Regions from separate parts of the Bradyrhizobium sp. IC4059 genome, predicted to be linked through region 2. Evidence: riboswitches for the same ligand, from Rfam matches in the RefSeq annotation. Region 2 holds a riboswitch; the other holds the start of a gene.
What was found. Region 2 has a riboswitch for cobalamin ahead of I6F12_RS05480 (DUF1636 domain-containing protein). Riboswitches for the same ligand answer to the same signal wherever they lie in the genome.
Positions count from the first base shown of each region.

Region 1: it holds a riboswitch for cobalamin, as region 2 does, so the genes downstream of both, metE (5-methyltetrahydropteroyltriglutamate--homocysteine S-methyltransferase) here and I6F12_RS05480 (DUF1636 domain-containing protein) in region 2, are expected to answer to the same signal.

Region 1 is NZ_JADYVH010000003.1:220,206-231,410, forward strand. Features, by position in the region: gene I6F12_RS11330 (carbonic anhydrase) at 570-1,313, opposite strand; gene I6F12_RS11335 (thermonuclease family protein) at 1,322-2,029, opposite strand; gene I6F12_RS11340 (hypothetical protein) at 2,437-2,667, shown strand; gene I6F12_RS11345 (nodulate formation efficiency C protein) at 3,851-4,555, opposite strand; cobalamin riboswitch at 5,536-5,740, shown strand; gene metE (5-methyltetrahydropteroyltriglutamate--homocysteine S-methyltransferase) at 5,841-8,186, shown strand; gene I6F12_RS11355 (hypothetical protein) at 8,701-9,261, opposite strand; partial or broken gene I6F12_RS11360 (IS3 family transposase) at 10,715-10,973, shown strand; gene I6F12_RS11365 (hypothetical protein) at 11,129-11,205, shown strand, end outside.
Region 2 is NZ_JADYVH010000001.1:1,186,200-1,197,404, reverse strand. Features, by position in the region: gene cobJ (precorrin-3B C(17)-methyltransferase) at 1-356, opposite strand, end outside; gene I6F12_RS05505 (precorrin-2 C(20)-methyltransferase) at 353-1,084, opposite strand; gene I6F12_RS05500 (precorrin-8X methylmutase) at 1,087-1,716, opposite strand; gene cobG (precorrin-3B synthase) at 1,716-2,879, opposite strand; gene cobN (cobaltochelatase subunit CobN) at 2,876-6,121, opposite strand; gene cobW (cobalamin biosynthesis protein CobW) at 6,121-7,170, opposite strand; gene I6F12_RS05480 (DUF1636 domain-containing protein) at 7,167-7,541, opposite strand; cobalamin riboswitch at 7,634-7,856, opposite strand; gene cobO (cob(I)yrinic acid a,c-diamide adenosyltransferase) at 7,897-8,532, shown strand; gene I6F12_RS05470 (cobyric acid synthase) at 8,540-9,988, shown strand; gene cobD (threonine-phosphate decarboxylase CobD) at 9,977-10,942, opposite strand; gene cbiB (adenosylcobinamide-phosphate synthase CbiB) at 10,954-11,205, opposite strand, start outside.

The DNA.
Region 1 (11,205 bases), on a different contig from region 2:
CGAGACGATCTAACGAACGATTGATGCGCGGCTGGCTTTCCGATGGTCGCGGTCTCCCAAATGGCTGATGCAGGAGGGCTGTCCGGTACTGATGCGGGTAGCATGTTGCTTTACAGCCCCAGGCCGGGCAGTCTTGCTGGTTGTACTATGTGATCCTCGGCCCTGGCTGAGCTCGGTTATAAAAGCAGGACCGTGGATGCCTTGCCCGCTCGGAGCTGAGAAGCTCGCGGGATCGTCGCGTGCTCTGGAGTTCAGAGCCTGCAATGCTTCGCGATGCGATCTGCTGCCTGAACACCTCCATTGGGTTGGCGGTTCAACCAGGAGGCATGAATGCTGCCGGACGCGCTATGTGTGTTTCTTGATGCTGGCCGCGCGTTGCCAACATGAGTGCGTATAACACGAGAAGAATTAAGAGGCCGCGCATATCTAAGGGTTCCTGAAGCGATGACAATTGTGGAGCGGATAGCATCCGGCGTATTTGTTGTAGACGATGGACCAATAAAACGGCGCGGAACAGAAGCGCTGTATCAGGCAGCAGACGATTTGCCGGGAGTGTGAAGGTGCTGGCATCAGCTCACAATATCGACCTTGCCGGTGTCGATCCGATACAGGCCCCCGACGACCTTCAGTCGGTTCTGCTCGACTGCGGCGTTCAGAATCGGACCCGTCGATTTGAATTTGTTGACGTTATTGATCACATTTTGTCGGGTTGCTTGGGCGAACGCGTCGCCGGCTTGGTCGCCAGATGCTTTCACTGCAGGAGAAAGTGCAGTGACCAGGGATGAAATGTGCCCCGGCGGCCGCTTATCTTCATGGAGCGACTTGATCGTGGCGTCTATCGCACCGCAATGATCGTGGCCAAGTACGAGGATCAGCGGCGTGTTGAGTATGGCAACCGCGTATTCCATACTGGCGAGCGTATCATCGTTAGCGAAGTTGCCGGCGACCCGGCAGACAAACAGATCACCTAGTCCGCTGTTGAAGACAAGTTCGGGGACCACGCGGGAGTCGGCGCAGCTCAGAACCGCTGCATATGGATTTTGTCCCTCAACCAAGACCGGCCGCTCGCGCCTGAAATCGTCGACTCGTGATGCGCCCTGGACATAACGATCGTTCCCCTTCAGCAGCCGACTCAGGGCAGCATCTGGCGAGAGCAGGTTGTTTGGCTTGGGCGGGCCTTTTGCTTCCTTCGCGTCGACAATCTTACTGCCGAACCGCAGGAAAGCTGTCGAAGCAGCAAAGAGCAACAGTGACCGGCGCGAACGCGCGTGCTTGTTTAAATGGGACATGTCTTGAGAATGGGCTGCTTGCATGTGTCGCCTCATGGCACGGCCTTACGCCACCCGGTGGCTTCGGCTTCCGCTTCGCTGCAGAGCCAGCGTTCGCCGCGCTTCTTCGTCATGCCGATTTGTTCGTAACCGGGTTGCCCTGGCAGGTAATAAATGCGCTCGCCTCTGCGCTCGACAGTGCCTTTTATCAGGCACTCGGGGGACGGCGGTTCCGATAGCAGGACGGATCCAAGCAGGACTTCCTGAGCGTCGACCGGAACCGACGTCGCGCCCACGATAATCGTACCCCTATTGCGGCGAGGCCAGTCCCAGGGCGCGATGAACGCGCCGGACCACAGCCCCGCATGGGCTGTGCTGGCCGCCAACTCATAAACAAGGTAGGTATGGTGAGATGCACCAGCCGATAGCGCCAAGCCCGAGCGTACCATCCAGGCGTTTATATCCTCGCCTTCGATGAAGCAGCTGCCGAGGGCTCGCCGATACTCATCGACTCTTTCGGTATGACAATCCCACGTTCGCCCATTCGAATGCTTGATGAGCTCGTCGCGAACAGCTACGCCGCAGGCCCATTTCCGGCCCTGTGCGTCGAGGCAAATCTGATCCGTCTCAGGAGCTTCGATGCCTGAGAGACGAACGGTCGTTTTCTCGATCTGGATTGTATTGCCGTCGAGGATGCGCGGAGCACCGCTGAGTGTCGCGGCGAAAACCGGAGATGTGATGAGGGCGATCAATGCGAACATAATTCCGCGGTGCTTCATCCCGACAATAACCTTTCGCTACTGATCCATGTTCACGCACGATACGGTGCCGATACATTCGATTGCTCGACCACAGATGTAGATTCCGCCGGCTTCGATGTGTGCTTTATGAGAGCTTGGCGTGAGACCGAACCTACGACCTGACGCTGCGTAAGGATCAAGAGCTTTCTTCCCGTGCGTGGGGGGCGGTGTCCTTCGAGCATCGGCGGCTCTCTCACCGGAAGCGTACTGTACCGTTGAGCCTAAGGAGGAGATCCTCCGCGTGGCGCCGAACTCGCGATGCTGGACAAACCCGATCCTCGGAATGCTGTGCTCCTCCTTGCAAAAAGTGAGCGACTATGAAGCGTCGGCGCTTGCGGCTGAGTCAGGCGTTGAGGAGCAACCTTGCCATGGTTGGTGATGACTTCCATCGGCAAACCGGACAGTTCCGACGAGGGCGAGGAAATTCGCCCCAAAGTCTTGTCACGAAAAAGATGTTCAAAAAGGATCTGGTCTGGCTCGCTCTGACCGGGTTAGACAAAGACGCGATGGAGTTCAGCCTCAACGCTCGCCGCGTAAATGAAGCGTTCTTGTTCGAGCAAACCGCGCAAATCCGTTCCTTGTTACGCCAGACGAGATGATCGTTGATACCAATCGCATTATGGCATTTGGCTCCTCCGCGCGGCACCATCGTCGTTGGTGCTACTGCCCAGACGTGTGTACAAGAACTGAACTGTTTATGGCTCAGGCGGCGCTACGGGCCGCCGCTCTTTGGTAGTGACGGTTCCCCGCGATCTCAAGTGGCTTACCCAGGAACGCTGGCATCAGCGCCCGTTTTCTCCAGGAATTGGAAAGGCTGCGATATCGAGCCGCGAGCTTTGCCGTGGATGCACCGGGCGTGGGCAAGCTGCCGACGTGTTCGGACAATCGCGAGTGCCATCCTGATGCAATTCAGTGTGAGGTTTCAATGTTTGCACATCGCGCACTCGGGGCGAATAGCTCTGGTGCGGTTTAGCCGACTCAAGCTACACATCGTTTCTTAGCACCTCACTACATAATGGGAATGAGATGGTCGCAGTCGTTCGGGAAGTACCGGTCTCATCTTACGCGCTTGAAGTAGATGGCCAACTCAGAGCCGAATTCGCGACCAAAGACGGTGCCACGGCAGGTCGAGCAGAATTAAAGAAGCGGTTTCCGATGCTTGAAATCCGGGTCTATGACGTGCAGACGAATGAATGCGAGGAAATCTAGGGCCGAGTCAGTTCGGCGCTCAACGTTCTTGCGTACAGCTCCGGAGCTTCCCGCCCTGCGCACTCGGAAATGGGCAGGCGCTCAGCGGGTATGCCGGGGTTGCTACCAGTTTAACTTCCTCGCCCGTTTCGTCTCAGCATAGGTCCCTAGTGCCGGGTCAAAGTCGCTTGGCTCACGCTCCTGCGTATGCCGCAGTCACACGATGCGCGGCGCGCACGCCGAGTCGGCTTGGGCCGGAGGCATCTACAAACTCTCTACTGAAGAATGCATGAGAGCTGGTTCCCCCCAGCAACTTGGTGTGCTCTCACTGGGTGGAGTGCAGGCGGCAAACCACATCTCGCAAACTAGTACGCGCCGCTAAGCTCGACACGTGGTGGAAGAACGCAATTGTGCTGCTCGACCTTCCTTACGGCGGGCCGAACTGCTGCGAGAAAGGCAGCGGGACTGTTGCGGAGCCGTAAACAACGCAACTGCAGAGCGCGTATGTCTTGCAGTTGGTACGAGGCGTTCGACCGTACGGCAGCTGCGGTGCGATGTTGCCCTGCGCGACCGTCTGCTAAGGCCTTCGCTCTCCTAGTCTTCCTCTTCCTTTGGCTCGGTCCGTTGGAACCAGGAGCCCGGAGGAAATTTCGCGATGCGCTTGGCAAAAGAGGATTGTGGCTCCCAATCTTGGCCTTCGCTCTTCTCGAAGGTGATGACCCCGTTGTGTGTAAAATAACGTGGTCCTTGGATATCGCAATTCACCAAGAGCAGAATGCGCCATAGATCGCCTTTCTCGTTCGGCTTGTCATTCTGCTTGGGTAAGTAGTCGACCCCAACAGGTTCAATGATAGTGCATCGGCCCTGCCGCAGAAGATCGCCGAGCCGGCCTTGCGGCGTAGTCACAAAGTTGAAGTTACTTGGATCATGCAGAAAGCTAAGATTTGCGTCCCTTTCACCATCTGCGACTTCTTTGGCGATCAACGAGAGCGCTAGGGCACGCCAGCCCAATTCCATCGGCTTCGCATAGGTTGACGCAAGCTCAATCGTACCGTCGAGCGCGACTTTCCAGGTGATAGCGTACTGTTCGTCTGATTTGTTGTCTCGGTGCCTGGTCCACGAAACGAAAACATGGTCGTTTTCGCCAAGTTCAGCGACCCCCCACATCTGAGGGACGAACTGTGCCACCTTCGAGACATTGGAGATGATTTGTTCTATCGTCTCACCATCTTGCGCTCGCCACGTTGACTTGAGTCTTTCGACAAGTGGGTTGTCGCTGGCGCGAATAGTGTTACTCATGGCAGCCGGCCAGGCTAGGCAGATTAGAAGTCCGCCCAGGCGAAGCCATAGCGCGGGTCTTCCCGACATTCTCTTCATAACCCTCGGCCTATCACGTTTCATCCGTACATCTTTCAAGGCGGGCAACCTTGAACCTGCTATGAGCGAGCGCAAGAAGTTTACGGAGACGCGACGGGGCACCCGCGGCTGTCCCGCGCGGGCAGGCGCTCCCCTCTATGTCACGCGCCGCTAACTTCCATAGCCAGCGACAGCGTCAATTGGCTGAGCTGGACATCCCCAGCAGAAGAGACTGGGCATGTCGAGGGGCTTGCATTCTTCGTGCCAGGCAGCAGGCGGAGATTTGCACGGGTTTTATGTCCCTATTGTCGACTTTCCGACCTGCGCACGTTTCGATGTTTCCATTCAGTGTATCGGCCGTAGTTTGTGCATCCTTGTCCCGCACAGATAGTTTGCGGAAGAGGTGAACGCCTCGATGCCAAGTGCCTGATGAGATTCGACGGTGTGTTTGCCGTCATTGAACCGGGTGGTTCGCTAAAGTTGCCGTCGGCGTTCGGCCTACATGATGGCTGGCGATACGAGCCGAGAAGTCTGGCTGGCACGAAAATCAACCTGCTCGCCGCGTATGTTGCTAGATTGCGCCTCCTGCCTTGACGTGTTCAATGGGGATCCTCTAGTCGAGAAAATAGCTGGCCAGCGAATGTGCTGGGCGAACCGCTGGAAATCGGAAGCCGCATCGAATGCATTCTGCTCGAAACGGCGGTAGTCGCCGCTACGCGGGCTGGTTTTGTCCCTTTCATTGATGGGGCGGGCGGCGTCGCCTCAAGGCAGCTCCGAGTCGCACTCCGACATCCGACAAGGACATCTCTGATTGCGATAGCTCTGTTTAGAGAATCATAGAGATGGACGGTCATTCGCCTAGTAGATGTCGCACATTAGCGTGGCACATAATCTGAGAGGTTGACGGAAGAGTCCTCCTGCCGATAATCCAAGCTCGTCGAGGTTCTCCGAATCCCACTTGATCCGGAGCTAAGAGGGAAGCCGGTCCAAATGCCGGCGCTGCCCCCGCAACTGTGAGCGGCGAGCTACTGTCCAACGATGTCACTGAAGCCCGCACGGCTTTGGGAAGGCCGGACAGCAGCGATGAGCCAGCGAGCCAGGAGACCTGCCCCGACGATAGATTGGTCCACGGGCGGGGTGTCTCGGTGGTGCGCCAAGCAGCCGTCGCGCGCGCGACTTCCTCTGCCTGCGTCCGCCATGGCCTCTGTCCCCAACAGGGGTTAACACTATGTCTCTTCTCTCTCTTCCGGTTGCTACGCTCGGTACGCCACGCATCGGTCCAAGGCGTGAGCTCAAATTCGCTCTTGAAAGCTACTGGGCCGGAAAGATCAGCGAACAGCAATTGCTCGAGGACGCATCCGGCCTGCGCGCAGCGAACTGGGCTCGTCAGAAGTCTCTCGGCGTCACGGTCATTCCGTCGAATGACTTCTCGCTGTATGATCAGGTGCTCGATACAAGTGTCATGGTTGGCGCTATCCCGGAGATCTACGCCTCGAAAGGAGAATCCGTTTCCCTCAAGACGTACTTCGCCATGGCTCGCGGATCACAATGCGACGATCAGGATGCGAGTTGCGGTCTGGGCCCGCGGGGGTCTGGCGCACCCGCGCAGGAAATGACTAAGTGGTTTGATACCAACTACCACTACATGGTTCCCGAGTTTTACAAGGGACAGGGGTTCAGACTTTGCTCTCGCAAACCAATTGAAGAGTATGTGGAAGCAAAGGCTCTAGGCTTTCAAACCCGCCCTGTCATGATCGGGCCCGTCACATTCCTAAAGCTCGGTAAGAGTGCCGATAGCGCGTTCCAGCCCCTCTCCCTACTGGATGATTTGATACCGGTCTATATCGACGTTCTGCATGAATTGGCCGAACGAGGGGCAAGTTGGGTTCAGTTTGACGAGCCCTGCCTGGTCCTTGATCTGGACGAAGCGGTGCGAAAATCATTGCTACATGCCTATAACCGGTTCGCAAAGGAGGGACCGGCTATCAAGATCATGGTTGCCAGCTATTTCGGCGAGCTAGGCGACAATCTGGATACCGCATTGAGCCTCCCGGTTTCCGGTCTGCACTTTGATCTAGTTCGAGCGCCAGAGTTGTTGGATAAGATCGTCGCTGTCGGCCGAAGTGATCTCGTCATGTCGCTCGGGGTCATCGACGGCCGGAATGTATGGCGGTCGAACTTGTCGTCCCTTCGTCAGCGGCTGGAGCCCGCGATTGCGAAGCTCGGCAAGCACCGTGTACAGCTCGCTCCATCCTGCTCGCTGCTTCACGTGCCGGTCGATGTTGAACTCGAGACCGGGCTCACGTCCGACGTCAAGAGCTGGCTTGCTTTCTCTGTTCAGAAGATGCGTGAGCTTGCGATCCTGGCGCGAGCACTCGCTGGCGACCAAAATGTTGGGCTCGCTCTTGCCGATTCGGAATGCGCTGCGACTGCCCGCCGGACTTCGCCGAAGATCCATGATGCCAATGTCGCTACCCGGATGAGGGCGATCGACCAGACGATGCGCAGGCGCGCAAGCCCATTTGCCCGTCGTTCCGAGATCCAAAGGGCGCGCTTTGGACTACCAGCTTTTCCCACCACGACAATCGGATCGTTTCCGCAGACCAGAGAGGTTCGAAATGCTCGTGCGGCGCATGCGCTAGGCGCGATGAGCGACGAACAATACGACAGGTTCATCAAGGAGGAGATAGCCCGCGCCGTACATTGGCAGGAGGACATCGGTCTTGACGTCCTCGTGCACGGAGAATTTGAGCGCAATGACATGGTGCAGTACTTTGGCGAGCAACTCGGCGGCTTCCTATTTACCAGGAAGGGATGGGTACAGTCTTATGGTTCGCGCTGCGTCAGGCCCCCGATCCTGTTTGGCGATGTAGTGCGGTCGAAGCCGATCACTGTGGACTGGTGGCGCTATGCGCAATCACTAACTAGCAAGCCAATGAAGGCCATGTTGACCGGACCGGTGACGATCCTGAACTGGTCGTTTGTTCGCGATGATATTCCTCGAAGCGAGGTCTGCCGTCAGCTGGCGCTCGCCATCCGCGACGAAGTCCGCGATCTCGAGAATGCCGGTGCGGCCATGATCCAGATCGACGAAGCGGCACTCCGCGAAGGATTGCCCTTGCGCCGATCGGAGTGGAAGGCATATCTCGATTGGGCCGGAGAGTGCTTCCGCATTTGCTCATCGGGCGTTGCCGATCAAACGCAAATTCATACACATATGTGCTACTCAGAGTTTAACGACATCATCGGTGCGATCGCTGCAATGGATGCGGATGTCATTTCGATCGAAACGTCGCGATCGAAAATGGAGCTACTGGACGCATTCAGCAAGTACGACTATCCAAATCAAATCGGACCGGGCGTGTACGACATCCACTCTCCACGCGTTCCCGAGGTGGGCGAAATGCAGGAGCTGATGGTACTGGCTCGGACGCGTTTGCAGGAATGGCAGCTCTGGGTCAATCCGGACTGCGGCCTAAAAACGCGCAACTGGGAGGAGGTTCGGCCTGCGCTAACCAACATGGTCGCTGCCGCCCGCGAACTGCGTGCAGCATCCGATCCGCAAAACCATTGATCCCGCGCTCGGGTCTGTTCTCGACCAAGCGAATTTGCTTGTGGTCACTTGCGCTCTCCACAATCTCGAGCAAGCCTTGGGGCCAACCAAAATGCCTGGCCCCAGTTGGTGGTCCGAAGGAGGTGAACCCGGAGGAACGACGCTGACGCGTCGCGCTACTTGGCCGAGAGAGAATAGCCGACGGTTCATCAAGGCGAGAAACATTCGCCGAAAATATGGACTCATATCGACACATTTATCGTTGCTAATTATGACGTGGTAAGCGATCGTTTGGTCTGAGAGTCAAAATCTACACAGAGGTGTGTCGCTCGCGAGTACATTGGGAACGGTTGCGACAGCAATGCGAGGAGTGATGCCGGACGGTCACCGCAAGCCCCCACCACAATCGGTCCGCTCGGACATGTTTCCCGTCAGGCGCTCTCATTCAAGAAACTCTAGATAGTTTCCGACGAGAGGACGCCGAACCCAGTTCCTGCCTCAACTCACGCCAATCTATTGTGCAGGATGGCCGCCGCTATCCGAGCCAGATACGCCAATGCGTCGGCTGCACGGCGACGTGCTCTCCGGTATTCGCGTTGATCCATCCGCCGAACACCCGGCGACAAGGAAAGACCACCCGGTGAATTGAATTGCCCTCGATCACGGCAATCTCCAGATCCTGATCGAAGGGCGGCATGATTTCGAGCCGCTCCCAGATCGAATCGCCATTAGATCCTGGACGAAGTTCATCGCTGCGAGCTGACAAATTTAGACAACCTTGTGAACATTGCGAACATCGCTTGGTTTCCGCGCGAACAGGCTCTGCCCGATTCGACCGGACGGCGCGCGGTATCGATGGCGTGAGCCGCGGCAGAGGGCTATCGGCCGTCGCATCGTTGGTACGGAACACGGTCCGCTCGCGAACCGAAATATTTAGATTTCCGCCGGGAAACAAGGCCTGAGCTTCAGTCGAATCGATCTGGGTCAGCTCAAGACCTCGGCTGTTGGTATTTGTAACTGTTCTGCACGAACTAAACTGGTCTGCAGCTCCAGCAATCCGGCCCGCGGCGGGGTAGATGGTCCGGCTTTCCGTCATGTCACATCTCTTGTTGGTGACACATCTCCGTGTTCTGCAGCGTCATGGCGTGGGTGTGCGGGCGACCTCAGCCGCGCTCTCGCGCGCGTACCACGCGCTCCAGCGAGCGCGCGAAGACGCCGGATTCGGTTGACACCATTAGAATGAACGTAGCTTCGCTCGGAGCCCATAATCGGGCCTGTCCGCAGGTCGATAAAGTAGACGCCATCGCAAGCGGCGCAACTTATCATGTGCAGGTCATCGACCCGCGGCTCGGCTGCGCCCGGAAGGAGTCCTAAAAAGTGATCGCTGGTACCCGGACATGAAAGCATCATGGGCTCAAGTCGTTCTTTCCGCCATGCGTCTGACCTTACTAGAAGATGGCTGCTATCAGGACGGAGCCGCCGCAGCATTGATGCGGGTCAAAAGGCCAGTCCATCCGGAGTGGTTGAGCTCGAGCGGCAGCTACGTGCCACAGACGCCCGCGTTGGCAGTCGACATGTCCGAACTCGGGAGTCCGCCAGGGCCTCGCACTCTCTGCAAGACGCCAGCGTGTTGATTTGAGGCGCAACTCACGCTCCAAGGGCTACGGCAGCATTTTTCCTCATTGCTCCGTGCACGCGGATGGTCAAACGATTGTTCGCCTTTCATTGTCGGTAGCCTTGCGGGGCTGATCCCACCCTTAGGGTTTGGCACTGAAGTCCGGACCTGGGCTCGTGGAAACGTGGGCTGCGACAAGCCTTATGATCGGCTTTGCTGTGGCGGCGGCTGGTGGACTGTCGGATGCATGATCGGGGTTCCTTGCCTGATTGCTGCACGATCGCCTGCGCGTATAGTGCCTCGCCGCCGCATATGAAAAATCTGCACGCGCGCGCCTGCAATGCTAGTGCATGTTGCCCTCGATCGTCTCTGCGAGACAATCCTCGATCAAACACTCGGCGGCATGAGGCTCCTGAGAGGCGCTGCCCCTCGGCTCAAAGCGTCGTGCGATAAGGCAGGTAGGACAGACAGGCCATCCCTGTTCTTCGCGACAATAAGCGGCTCGCGCCGCGCTGTTACATCTGGATCTATCTTCGGACGAGCGGACAGACCTCTTGGGGTGCTGCTTGAGGCAGATCAAGTACTCTCGGTGCGAATGGCAGAATAGTAGATAAGCGAACCACGGGAAAAGAGGGGCATGCCTTCATTTAATGTTCGGTTTATTAAGACCGTTTGTGACGATACTGGCGGCGAGCATCGTGCGTGCCAGGCAGCATTCAAGGTCGATGCCGCCTCCCTGAGTGCTGCTGCTCAGCAGGCGGAGACTGATTTTTGCAAGCAAAAGAGTGTCCGCGATTGGACAATCTTCGCCGATGTGTTGGAGCTTCGAACCTCACCTGCATTAGCAAATCCATCCAATCAGCCTTTCGAGGATCCCCAAGGACGAGCTTCTCATGAGCAAGCAAGGGTTTCGCCCTTCCTGAGGTTTCCACGGAAGCGGGACATCTTCACCGACCAAGGCTCGTAGTTCACGGGCGCGACGTTCACCAGCGTGCTCGCCAGTCATGGCATCCCCCTTGCTTGCCCGGCGCGACAACGAATTCGTCGAGCATGCCTATGAGACTGTGTCCGACGCCCGCGTCTCGGGCGGACGATACCTCGCCTTCTACAATGGCCGGCGTCCGCCTTCGAGCCTTGGCGGCGGCGCTCCGGATCAAGCTTACTTCCGGCCGCTGCCATTCCGTGCGGTAGCCTTACTATGGCAGACGCTCCACTTACACAATCGGCACAGATCGGCAGTCGGTCTGTGGAATCCTGAAGGCACGGCCAATACCGGTAAGCGTGACCTTAAATTCGTACGACGAGGGGTCGAGAGTGAAGGAAGTCGTGGTGGGTACGGCCACCAATCATGCGGCTCACGATCGCGAACTCTCTTGCGATCTATTCTCTTATATCAATCTTAAGCTTCGCTGGGAGTGGTATTGT
Region 2 (11,205 bases):
GCCGCCAGCATCGCGGTGACGCCGGGCAGCACACGGATCGAAAGTTCACGAAATTCCGGCGCCTGCTCGAGCGTCTCGAACACGGCGGATGCCATCGCGAACACGCCGGGATCGCCGGAAGAGACGACGACGACCTGACCGCCTTCGGCGGCAAGCCGCAGGGCTTCGCTCGCGCGTTGCAGCTCTTCGCGATTGTCGGATGGATGCAGAGTGAGCCCAGGCCGCGGCGGCACGCGCGCGACATAGGGCGCATAGCCCAGAATGTCGGTCGCCGTCGCAAGCGCGGCGGAAACTTCCGGCGTCACCAGCGCGTCGCTGCCCGGCCCGAGGCCCGCGATGGTCAGTGTGCCTGTCATTCGGCGGCATCCAGATGCCGGCCCTTGCCGTGCACGAGCACGATCGCGAAATAGGGACAGTCGGCCGCATCGATCTCGGCGAGCCGCACCACGCGCTCGCCTGGCATGGTGCCACGCTCAACCAGCCAGGCATCGGCGAGCCGCCCGGCGGAGCTGAGCGCGCGGCGCACTTTTGCGAGATTGCGGCCGGTCTTCATGACGACCAGTGCATCGGAATCGCGCATGCGGCGTTCGAGCTCGGCCTCGGGCAGCGTGCCCATCAGCACCGTCGTCACGTCGTCGCCGAGCGCGATCGGCCGGCCGACGCCGTTCCAGCAGCCGACCATGCCGGGAATGCCGGCGATCACCTCGATCTCGACGCGGCCCTGCAGGCGCGTGTGCAGATGCATGAACGATCCGTAAAAGTAAGGATCGCCCTCGCAGAGCACGACGACGTCGACGGCGCGCGAAAGCCGCGCCAGGCGCTCGGCCCATTCGTCGTAGAAGCCGGCGAGCAGCTGGACGTATTCCGCGCTGTCGAAAGCAATCTCGGTCGTAACCGGATATTCCATTGGATATTCGGTAACGCCGCTCGCGAGCATGCCCTCGACGATGCGGCGCGCCTGACCGGGCCTGCCCTTCTTGCGAAAATAGGCGACGTGACTAGCGCCCCGCACCGTACGATCGGCACGCACGCTCATCAGATCAGGATCACCGGGGCCGAGACCGCAGCAGATGATGCGTCCCATGGCTATTCGCTCCGGCTTGCCAGCGCGTTCACGGCAGCAACCGTGATGGCGGAGCCGCCGAGGCGGCCTTCGACGGTGAGCGCCGGTGCCGGCGGATCGGCCATCAGCGCGGCCTTGGATTCGGCCGCGCCGACGAAGCCGACCGGACAGCCGATGATCGCAGCCGGCCGCGGGCAGTCGCGATCCTCCAGCATGTTGAGCAGATGAAACAGCGCGGTCGGTGCATTGCCGATCGCGATGATCGCGCCATCAAGATGCGGCCGCCACAGCTCCAGGGCCGCGGCCGAGCGCGTGTTGCGCATGGACTGCGCCAGCGCGGGCACGGCGGGATCGCCGAGCGTGCAGATCACGGCATTGGCCGCGGGCAGTCTTGCCCGCGTAATGCCTTCGGACACCATGCGCGCGTCGCACAGGATCGGCGCGCCCTTCTGCAAGGCCGCGCGCGCGGCAATCGCCATATCAGGGGTGAAACGGATATGCGCCTCGAGGCCGACCATGCCGGCGGCATGGATCATCCGCACCACCACCTGCTCCTCGTCCGACGTGAAGCGCGCGAGATCGGCCTCGGCCCGGATGGTGGCAAAGGATTGCCGGTAGATCACAGCGCCGTCGGTCTCGTAGGTGTGCGGCATCAGTTCCCTCCGACCAGGATGGAGGGATCGCTGACGATGTCGGCGCCGTTCAGCCCGCGCAGGACCGGCGCGTCGCGGGTCGAGCCGTCGCGGACGAGATCGAACCCGGCGCGCGTCGCAATCAGGGTAACCGCAGCCGCGCCGGAATGGGCGCAGCCCTTGCCGCAGCCGGAGACGTGGAGTCGCGCGTCGGCGGGGATGCGCGGCGCCAGCGCCGCGGCCAGCGCGCGCGTATCGGCATGGGCCTCGCGGCAGCGCGGCGCGCCGCTGCAGGCGATGACGCGCAGCGCCGGATCATGGGGCCTGGTGATGAGCCCCGCCGCGCTCGGCATCTCGCGCTTGCCCTCGCTCAGCACCATCCGCCAGGGCGTCATGCGCAGCGCATGGCCGCAAGCAGAGAATTGATGCAGCGTCGCGTGCAGCATCTGCCCGAACGCCACCCCGACCATTGCGCCTTGCGGATAGTGCCCGGGACGCACCGCGGCCATCACCGGCGCAGGCTCGGTCTCGCCGCGCAAGGATTGAGGCAACACGGCGCCGGATGCGATGTGGGCTGCCATGCGCGCTCGCCCGCCGTTTGCACCGCCGGAGATGATGAACCAGCTTGCGAGCGCCAGCGCCGCGCTCACGGCCTGTCCGCGTTCAACGGAACGACCGAGCTTGGCGCCGTCGGCCCGCACCAGGAGACCGCCCGAGCGGTCGCGCTCGATGCGGATGTCGGCGGAATCGCCGGCGAGAACACGCGACCGCCCGTCATCGATGGCGAAGCCGAACTTGGTGGGAAGCGCCAGGCCGGAATTGGCAAGCGCCTCCTCGAGCTCGGCGGCGAGCGACTGCGTTTCGTCGCCGCTGCCCCAGAACGGCGTCACCAGGATGTTGCGCCTGGCTTCGATGTCGGCGTCGGGATCGAGCAGCTGGAGCTGCGCAAGACCATCGAGCAGCGGCCGATGGCCGTCCTCCTGGACGCCCCTGATCTGCAGATTGGCCCGGCTCGTGACGTCGATCAGACCGTTGCCGAAGCGCTCGGCGAGTTCCGCAAGCCCGGAGATTTGTGGTGCTTCAAGGCGTCCCCCGAACGGACGCACGCGCACCACGAGCCCGTCGCCCGATTGCATCGGGCGCAGCGCGCCGGGACACCAACCCTTGACCGTGGTCGCGCTCATGAGGCCTCCCGCAGCGCTGCCGCAATCGAATTGCGACGTGTTCGCCAGAGCGAGGCCTCGTGCAGGCGCGTGAAGCAGGTTTCCATTGCGGCGAGTGCGGACGGATTTTCGCGCGCCATGAAGGCGCGGACGTCGTCGTTGCCGAGTGTCGCGTCGTAATAGAGGTCGAACAGATGCGGCGGCACGGCGCCGGCGAGATACGCAAAGGCGGCCATGTGCTCCAGCGTCGCGGTGATCTCGGCGGCGCCGCGGAAACCGTGGCGCATCATGCCGGCGATCCAGGCCGGATTGGCCGCGCGGGCACGAACGACGCGCGAGATCTCTTCCGTCAGCGTGCGCGCATGCGGCTCGCCGGGCCGCGTCGCATCGAGGTGATAGAGCGACGGCACGCCTGCCCCGAGGTGCGCGGCTGCCGCGGCGATGCCTGCCTCATGCGCGGCATAGTCGGCGGCGAGCAGCAGATCGGTTTCGGGCAAGTCCTGGACGTGGACAAAAGCGTCGGCGGACGCGAGACGCTGTTCGATACCTGCGCGATCCGGCTGCATCGCGCCATCGGCAGAGAACGCCCAGGACGATGCCGACAGCCACGCTTCGCCTGCGGCCTCGCGCGTCTCCGGCGTGAAGGCATCCGGGATCGCCGAGAGCCCGACGCCGTATTGTCCGGGCCGCGGCGCGAACACGCGGGACGCACGCTGGCGATAGGGATTCTCATCGCCCTCGTCCTCGCGCGCGGCGAGCGCCTCGGCGGCGGCTTCGAACAATTGCGCCAGCCCTGCGAAGACATCGCGGAACAGGCCGGATACGCGCAGCGTGACGTCGATGCGCGGACGGCCGAGCTCGGCCGGGGCGATGATGTCGTAACCGGTGACACGGCCGGAAGCGTGATCCCAGCGCGGCGCGAGGCCGGCCAGATGCAACGCCATCGCGAACTCTTCGCCTGCGGTGCGCATCGTCGCCGAGCCCCAGAGATCCACCACGAGGCCCTTCGGCCAGTCGCCGTGATTCTGCAGATGACGGCGCAACAGCTCTTCGGCGAGTTTTATCCCCTGCGCATGCGCCGACGGCGTCGGCACCGCACGCGGGTCGACGGCGAAGAGGTTGCGCCCTGTCGGCAGCACATCCTGACGCCCGCGATACGGGGAGCCCGACGGCCCGGGGGCAACGCGTTTTCCGGCGAGCACGGAACGCAATGCATCGCGCTCCGCTTCGCCGCAGGCACCGCGGCCGAACACGTGCAGGCCATCGCCGAACTGGCTCTCCTTGAGGTCGCAGACGAAGCGGTCGATCCGCGGGATGGCTTCGGCCGGTGCGGCCATTGCATCGAGGCCGAGATCGTCTTCGAGACCCGCCGCCCGCGCCTCGTCACGGATCGCCGCGATCAGCCGCTGGCGGCGCGCGGGATCGAGACCATCGGCGGTCGAATATTCGTCGAGCAGGCGTTCGAGCCGGCGCAGGCCCTCCGGCACCGCGGATGTCTCAAGCGGCGGCGGCAGATGGCCGATCGTGACCGCGCCGATGCGCCGCTTGGCCTGCGCGGCCTCGCCGGGATCGTTGACGATGAAGGGATAGATGACGGGCAGGTCGCCGATCAGCGCTTCCGGCCAGCACACTTGCGACAGCGCCACGGATTTTCCGGGCAGCCATTCCAGCGTGCCGTGCGCGCCCATATGCACGACGGCATCGCAGCCTTGCTGCCGGAGCCAGAGATAGAACGCGACATAGGCGTGGCGCGGCGTGCGGGCGAGATCGTGATAATCGGCATCGCGCGAGGCCGCATCGCCGCGCTCGGGCTGAACCGCGATGACCGACCGGCCGCACGCGATGGCGGCGAAGTGGAACGCACCATCGCGGCAGCTCGGGTCGTTTTCCACCGCGCCCCAGGCGCGCGCGAGATCGTCCTGCAAGGATTGCGGCAGGCGCGACAGCCCCGCTCGATAATCGGCGACGCCCCAAGTCAAACTCTGCTTCAACAGTGTCTCGCCGAGCGCATCAACCGGCGCAACGTCGAAGCCGACCTCAGCGACATCGGAAATCAAAGCCTCGACCGACGCCAATGCATCAAGACCAACGGCGTGCGCGATCTGATGCGGACGGCCCGGATAATTCGAGAGCACGATTGCCAACCGCTTCTCGCCGGCGGGCTTCTCCGCGAGGCGACGCCAAGCCGCGACGCGCATGGCAACGGCGTTGACGCGCTCTTCGTCGGGCCTGTGCGCTAGATGCGCGAATTGCAGATCGGGATCGCGCTGACCGGCCGATTTGAAACTCACCACGCCTGCGAACAGGCGGCCGTCGACCTCCGGCAGCACGACATGCATCGCGAGATCGCCGGGCGACAGGCCACGCAGTGATTCCGCCCAATCTTCGCGCCGCGCCGTCGAGAGCGCAACCTGGAACACCGGACAGAATGCGGCATGGAACGGCGTCGTGCCGTCATCGCCAAGGGCCGAGAACGCCGTCGCATTGACGATCGCCGCCGCAGGATGTTGCGCCAGATGCGCGCGCAGCCAGTCGGCAACGCCCGGCGCCTTCAGCGAGGTGACGAACACGCCGTAGGCGTCAAATCCCTTCTCGCGCAGCGCCGCAATCAAGGCGTCGACGGGCCCCGTATCGGCGGCGGTGAGATAGGAGCGATAGAACGTCACGAGTGCGCGCGGCTTGCCCTCGCCAACTGGCGCGGCAATGACACCGCGCGCGGGATCATAGAATCCCATCTCGGACACGGTCATCTCGCCGATGACCGGGCCGGCATAAAGGCCTGAGGCCAGCGCGAGCTGCGCGATCGCGGCTTGCGCGGCGACCGGGCCACCGGAGTCGCAGAGCACCTTGAGCCGCCGCAGCGTCGAGACCGGCAGGGTCGAGTACGCATCCAGCCGCGCGTCGTCGCGGCCGTCCGCCGGCAGCACGGCGAGCACGATGTTGCGCTCTTGCGCGAGTTGCTGGAGCGCCGCGAGCCCGTATGCCCAATAGGACTCCCCGCCGATCAGGCGCACCAATATGCCCCGCGCCTGCGACAGCGTCCGTTCGATATAGGTGTCGACCGACAGCGGATGACGCAGCTCCGCGAGATTGGCCAGCCGCAGCGACGGCAGGCTGCCCCGACCGCGGCGCCAGCCGGCCGCAAAGGCGGCAAGGTCGGAATCCGAATACGAGAGCACCACGAGATCGGCCGGGTCCTGGCCGATGTCTCTTGGCGTCGCGGTCTCCTCGAGACCGCGGCTCTCGCGGAAGACGACGTGCATCAGATGCCAGATCCTGAAAGACCAAGTCCTGCCTTGATGGCGGCCTCGTCGATATCGCCATGCTCGCCGATCACGACGAGCTTCGACTGTCTGAGACCCGCGCCCCATGGCTTGTCGAACTGATGGCGCACGCGCTCACCGACCGCCTGCAACAACAGGCGCATCGGCTTGCCCGCAACCGCGATGTAGCCCTTGGCCCGCAGCACGTTCTGCTCGCGCGCCAGTTTCTGGACGGAGGCGATCAGTGCCTCGATATCCGCCACCTCCGGAAGGTCGATCACGACCGAGGCAAAATCATCATGCTCATGCTCTTCCTCGCCGTCGTGATGCGAGGGCCGCGCGGCGAGATCATTCTCGGCGGCCGCACCGAGGCCGAGGATGACGCGCGCGTCGATCGCGCCATCGGTGACCGGCAGCATCGGCACGCGGCGCGGCATCTCGGCTGTGATCGCCGCCTTTGCGGCTTCGATTCCGGCTGCGCCCGCAAGGTCGGCCTTGGTCAGCAGCACGATGTCGGCGCAGGCGATCTGGTCCTCGAACACTTCTGACAGCGGCGTCTCGTGATCGAGATTGTCGTCCGCCGCGCGCTGCGCTTCCACCGCAGCCGGATCCGGCGCGAAGCGGCCGGCCGCGACGGCCTCGGCGTCGGCCAGCGCGATCACGCCGTCGACCGTGATGCGCGAGCGGATCTCCGGCCAGTCGAACGCCTTCAGCAGCGGCTTTGGCAGCGCCAGGCCCGAGGTCTCGATCAGGATGTGATCGGGCCGCACCGGGCGCGCCAAGAGTTGCTCCATGGTCGGAATGAAATCGTCGGCGACGGTGCAGCAGATGCAGCCATTGGCGAGCTCGACGATGTTCTCCTCCGGGCAGTTCGCATCGGCGCAGGACTTCAGGATCTCGCCGTCGACGCCTTCGCTGCCGAACTCGTTGACGAGCACGGCGAGCTTCTTGCCGCCGGCATTGCTGAGCAGATGCTGGATCAGCGTCGTCTTGCCGGAGCCCAGGAAACCCGTGACGACCGTAACCGGGACTTTTGCGAGCGAGTTCATTCAGCGGCCTCCGGCACGACGGTAACAGGGGGAATACGGGCAAGCGACTGCTTGCGGAAGATTTCGGGACGGCTGCGCCAGGGCACGATTCCGTCGGGCGCCGCCGCGTAGGCCGCAGCACCTGCGACCACGTCCTGCGCATTCGCATCGGAGAGGCGGCCATAGACATAGGACCAGCGGCCGGGCGCGCTGAGCGCGACCGAGCAGCCCTGGCTGCACGCCGACAGGCATTCGACGGGAACCACGCTGACGCCCTCGGGCACGCCGGCCTCGAGGATCGCGCCATGCAGGCGCTTGCCGGGCGTCGTCTCGCCCTCGCCGAGCGTCTGGCCGGCGCGGCAGGTGATGCAGACATGAAGTGTGACGGTCATCGCCTCTTCCAGATAACAGCGGGAGGCGATGAGGCGCACGGACCATTCTCCAGAAAGGCCCGCTCCCCGTCGCGGAACACCCCGTCCGCCGGTCCAAAACTCGTCGCGCTGGCAGGTCTCCCGGCTTGCGGAGCAGGGTTTTGGCCCTTCGATCCCCGCCTTCCCGATTCCAAAAGGAATCAGTGGCTTCGGGCATCTCTCCGGTCACGGTCGCGGGGGCGGCTGCAGTTTGGACCCAAATCTTTGCGGATTCGGACCCTATCGCATTCCCTCTTCGCCTGTCATAGGACAGGAACCAACGCCAGGCCACCATTTGCCGGTGGCCGCCACTTGTCAAGCCGAAGGACCGGGACCGATGACGCCTGAACCGGAAACCCACACGACCGAGGAAACCGACGCCCGCCACGCCGCCAAAATGGCGAAGAAGAAGGCCGCTCGCGACAAGATCATGGCGACCAAGAGCGGCGAAAAAGGCCTGATCATCGTCCACACCGGCGCGGGCAAGGGAAAATCCTCCTCGGCCTTCGGCATGATCGTCCGCTGCGTCGCGCATGGCTTTCCTTGTGCGGTGGTGCAATTCATCAAGGGCGCCTGGGATACCGGCGAACGGCGCCTACTCACCGGCCATTTCGGCGAACTCTGTCAGTTCCACGCGATGGGCGAAGGCTTCACCTGGGAGACCCAAGACCGCACCCGCGACATCGCTGCCGCGCGCGCCGGCTGGGAGAAAGCCAAGGAGCTGATCCTCGACGAGCGGCTGCGCATGGTCGTGCTCGACGAGATCAACATCGCGCTGCGCTACGACTATCTCGACATCGCCGAAGTCGTCGATTTCCTGACGACGCAAAAGCCTGCGATGACGCATGTCGTGCTCACCGGGCGCAACGCCAAGGACGAGCTGATCGAGATCGCCGATCTCGTCACCGAGATGACGCTCGTGAAGCATCCGTTCCGCTCCGGCATCAAGGCGCAGGCCGGCGTCGAGTTCTGAAGTCATCATGGCACGCGCGCTGATGATCCAGGGAGCCGGCTCGGACGTGGGCAAGTCGCTCATCGTCGCCGGCCTCGCGCGCGCCTTCGCGCGCCACGGTCTGCGGGTGCTGCCGTTCAAGCCGCAGAACATGTCGAACAATGCCGCGGTCACGGTCGACGGCGGCGAGATCGGCCGCGCCCAGGCGCTGCAGGCGCTCGCCGCCGGCGTCGAGCCGCACACCGACATGAACCCGGTGCTGCTCAAGCCCGAGACCGATGTCGGCGCGCAGGTCGTCGTGCACGGCAAGCGCATCGCGACGGCGCGTGCGCGCGACTACGCCGCGATGAAGCCGTCATTGATGGGCGCGGTGCTGGAGAGTTTCGAACGCTTGAAGGCGCGGGCCGATCTGGTGCTGGTCGAGGGCGCCGGGAGCCCGGCCGAGGTGAATTTGCGCAAGTCCGACATCGCCAATATGGGCTTTGCCCGCAAGGCGAATGTGCCGGTCGTGCTGGTCGGCGACATCGACCGTGGCGGTGTCATCGCCCAGCTGGTCGGCATCAAGACGGTGATCGACCCCGACGATGCCGCGATGATCTCTGGCTTTGTCATCAACAAGTTCCGCGGCGATCCCACGCTGTTCGACGACGGCTACAGGCTGATCGAGCAGAAAACGTCGTGGCGCGGCTTCGGCGTGCTGCCCTGGTTTCCGCGTGCCGGCGAGCTACCGGCCGAGGATGCGCTCGGCCTGCGCGATGCGCGCAAGCCGGGCCAATGCAAGATCGCCTGCCTCGCACTGTCGCGGATCGCCAATTTCGACGATCTCGATCCGCTCAAGCTCGAGCCGGGTGTCGATCTCGTGATGGTGCGTCCGGGCGAAGCCATTCCCGGCGATGCCAGGCTCGTGATCATCCCTGGCTCAAAATCCACCCGCGGCGACCTCGCCTTCCTGCGCGCGCAGGGCTGGGACGTCGACCTGTTCGCGCATTACCGCAGGGGCGGCCATGTGCTCGGCCTCTGCGGCGGCTATCAGATGCTGGGACGCAGCGTCACCGACCCCGAAGGCATCGAAGGACCTGCGGGCGACACGCCGGGCCTCGGGCTTCTCGATGTCGAGACGGTGATGAGCCCGCAAAAGACCCTCACGCGCGTTACGGCCGTGCATGCCGCGACGGATCAGCCGATCCAGGCCTACGAGATCCACATCGGCCGCACCGACGGCCCGGATCGCGCCCGCCCCTTCGCCAAGCTGGACGGCGAGGCGGAAGGCGCGATCTCGCGCGACGGCCGTGTGCAGGGCAGCTATCTGCACGGCCTGTTCACGTCAGATGATTTCCGCAAGGCCTACCTCGCCAAGCTCGACATTCCCGCGGGCGACGAGCCCTATCACGCCAGCGTCGAGAGCGCGCTCGAGGCGCTGGCCGATCACATGGAAAAGCATCTCGACGTCGAAGGCCTGCTCGCGCTAGCGCGCTAGGGCCTCGGCAAGGCGCGTCCATTCGGCTTCGCTGCCGGGGAGCCCGAGGCGCAGCCATGTCAGCTGTTGCGCGAACACGCGGGACCAGATGTGGCTGCGCGCGAGCCTCTCCTGCGCAGCCACCGCGTCAGCCGTTTCGTACAAGCGAAACAGCGGTGTGCCGCCGATGAGCCGCCAGCTTCGCGAATGCGCCATCGCATCGAGGCGAACACAGTCGCGCGCGAGCCGCGCCGACGTCGCCTCCGCCCAAGCCTGATCGCGCAAGGCACGACAGCCGATTTCGATCGCCGCGCCCGAAACAGGCCATGGACCCGACACGGCGGCAAGCTTGTCGATGTCGGCGGCATGACCGATGGCGAAGCCGAGCCGCAGGCCGGCCAAGCCATAAAACTTTCCGAACGACCGCAGGATCAACAGTCCCGGTCGATCCGCGTCGGGTGCAAGCGACGATTGCGGATCGGCATCGGAAAAGCTCTCGTCGACGACGAGACGGCCGACGCGGGGCAGCAGCGCGAGCAGATCCTGTGGCGCAGAACGCCGGCCATCGGGATTGTTGGGATTGACGACGATGGCGAGATCCGCGCCCGGCAGCGCGCCAAGCTCTCCGACTTCCTGCACCTCCCAGCCTGCGGCAGACAGCACGCCGGCATATTCATTGTAGGTCGGCGCGAGAATACGCGCGCGACCGGGCCGCGCAAGTTGGGGCAGCAATTGGATCGCAGCCTGCGCGCCGCCAAGCGCAACGATGGGCGCGCCGGTGCGGTACGCGTGCCCTGCGGCCCGATGCAGGGCCTCGATCTCGGCGCGTGATGGCAGCGCGCTCCACGCGCGCGCGCTCACCTCGCCCACGGGATACGGCAGCCGGTTGATCCCGGTCGACAGATCGATCCAGTCCTCCGCGCGTCCGCCAAAACGCTGCTGGGCCTGGTCCAGATTTCCACCGTGCTCGCGCATGCCCCGTTGTTTCACGCGAAAGCCAGGATCGCAAGCACGCCTGCGACCAGCAGCATGGCGCGCCGATAGACCGTCAGCGCCTCGACGATGTCGGCGGCGCGCGGATCGCGCGCGCCTTCGTTCAGCCAGGGCTCTTCGGTCGTGCTGCCGTGATAGATGCGGGGACCGCTGAGCCGCACACCGAGTCCGCCGGCCATGGCCGCTTCCGGCCAACCGGCATTGGGCGAGCGATGCCGGCGCGCATCGCGCGTCATGCAGGCCAA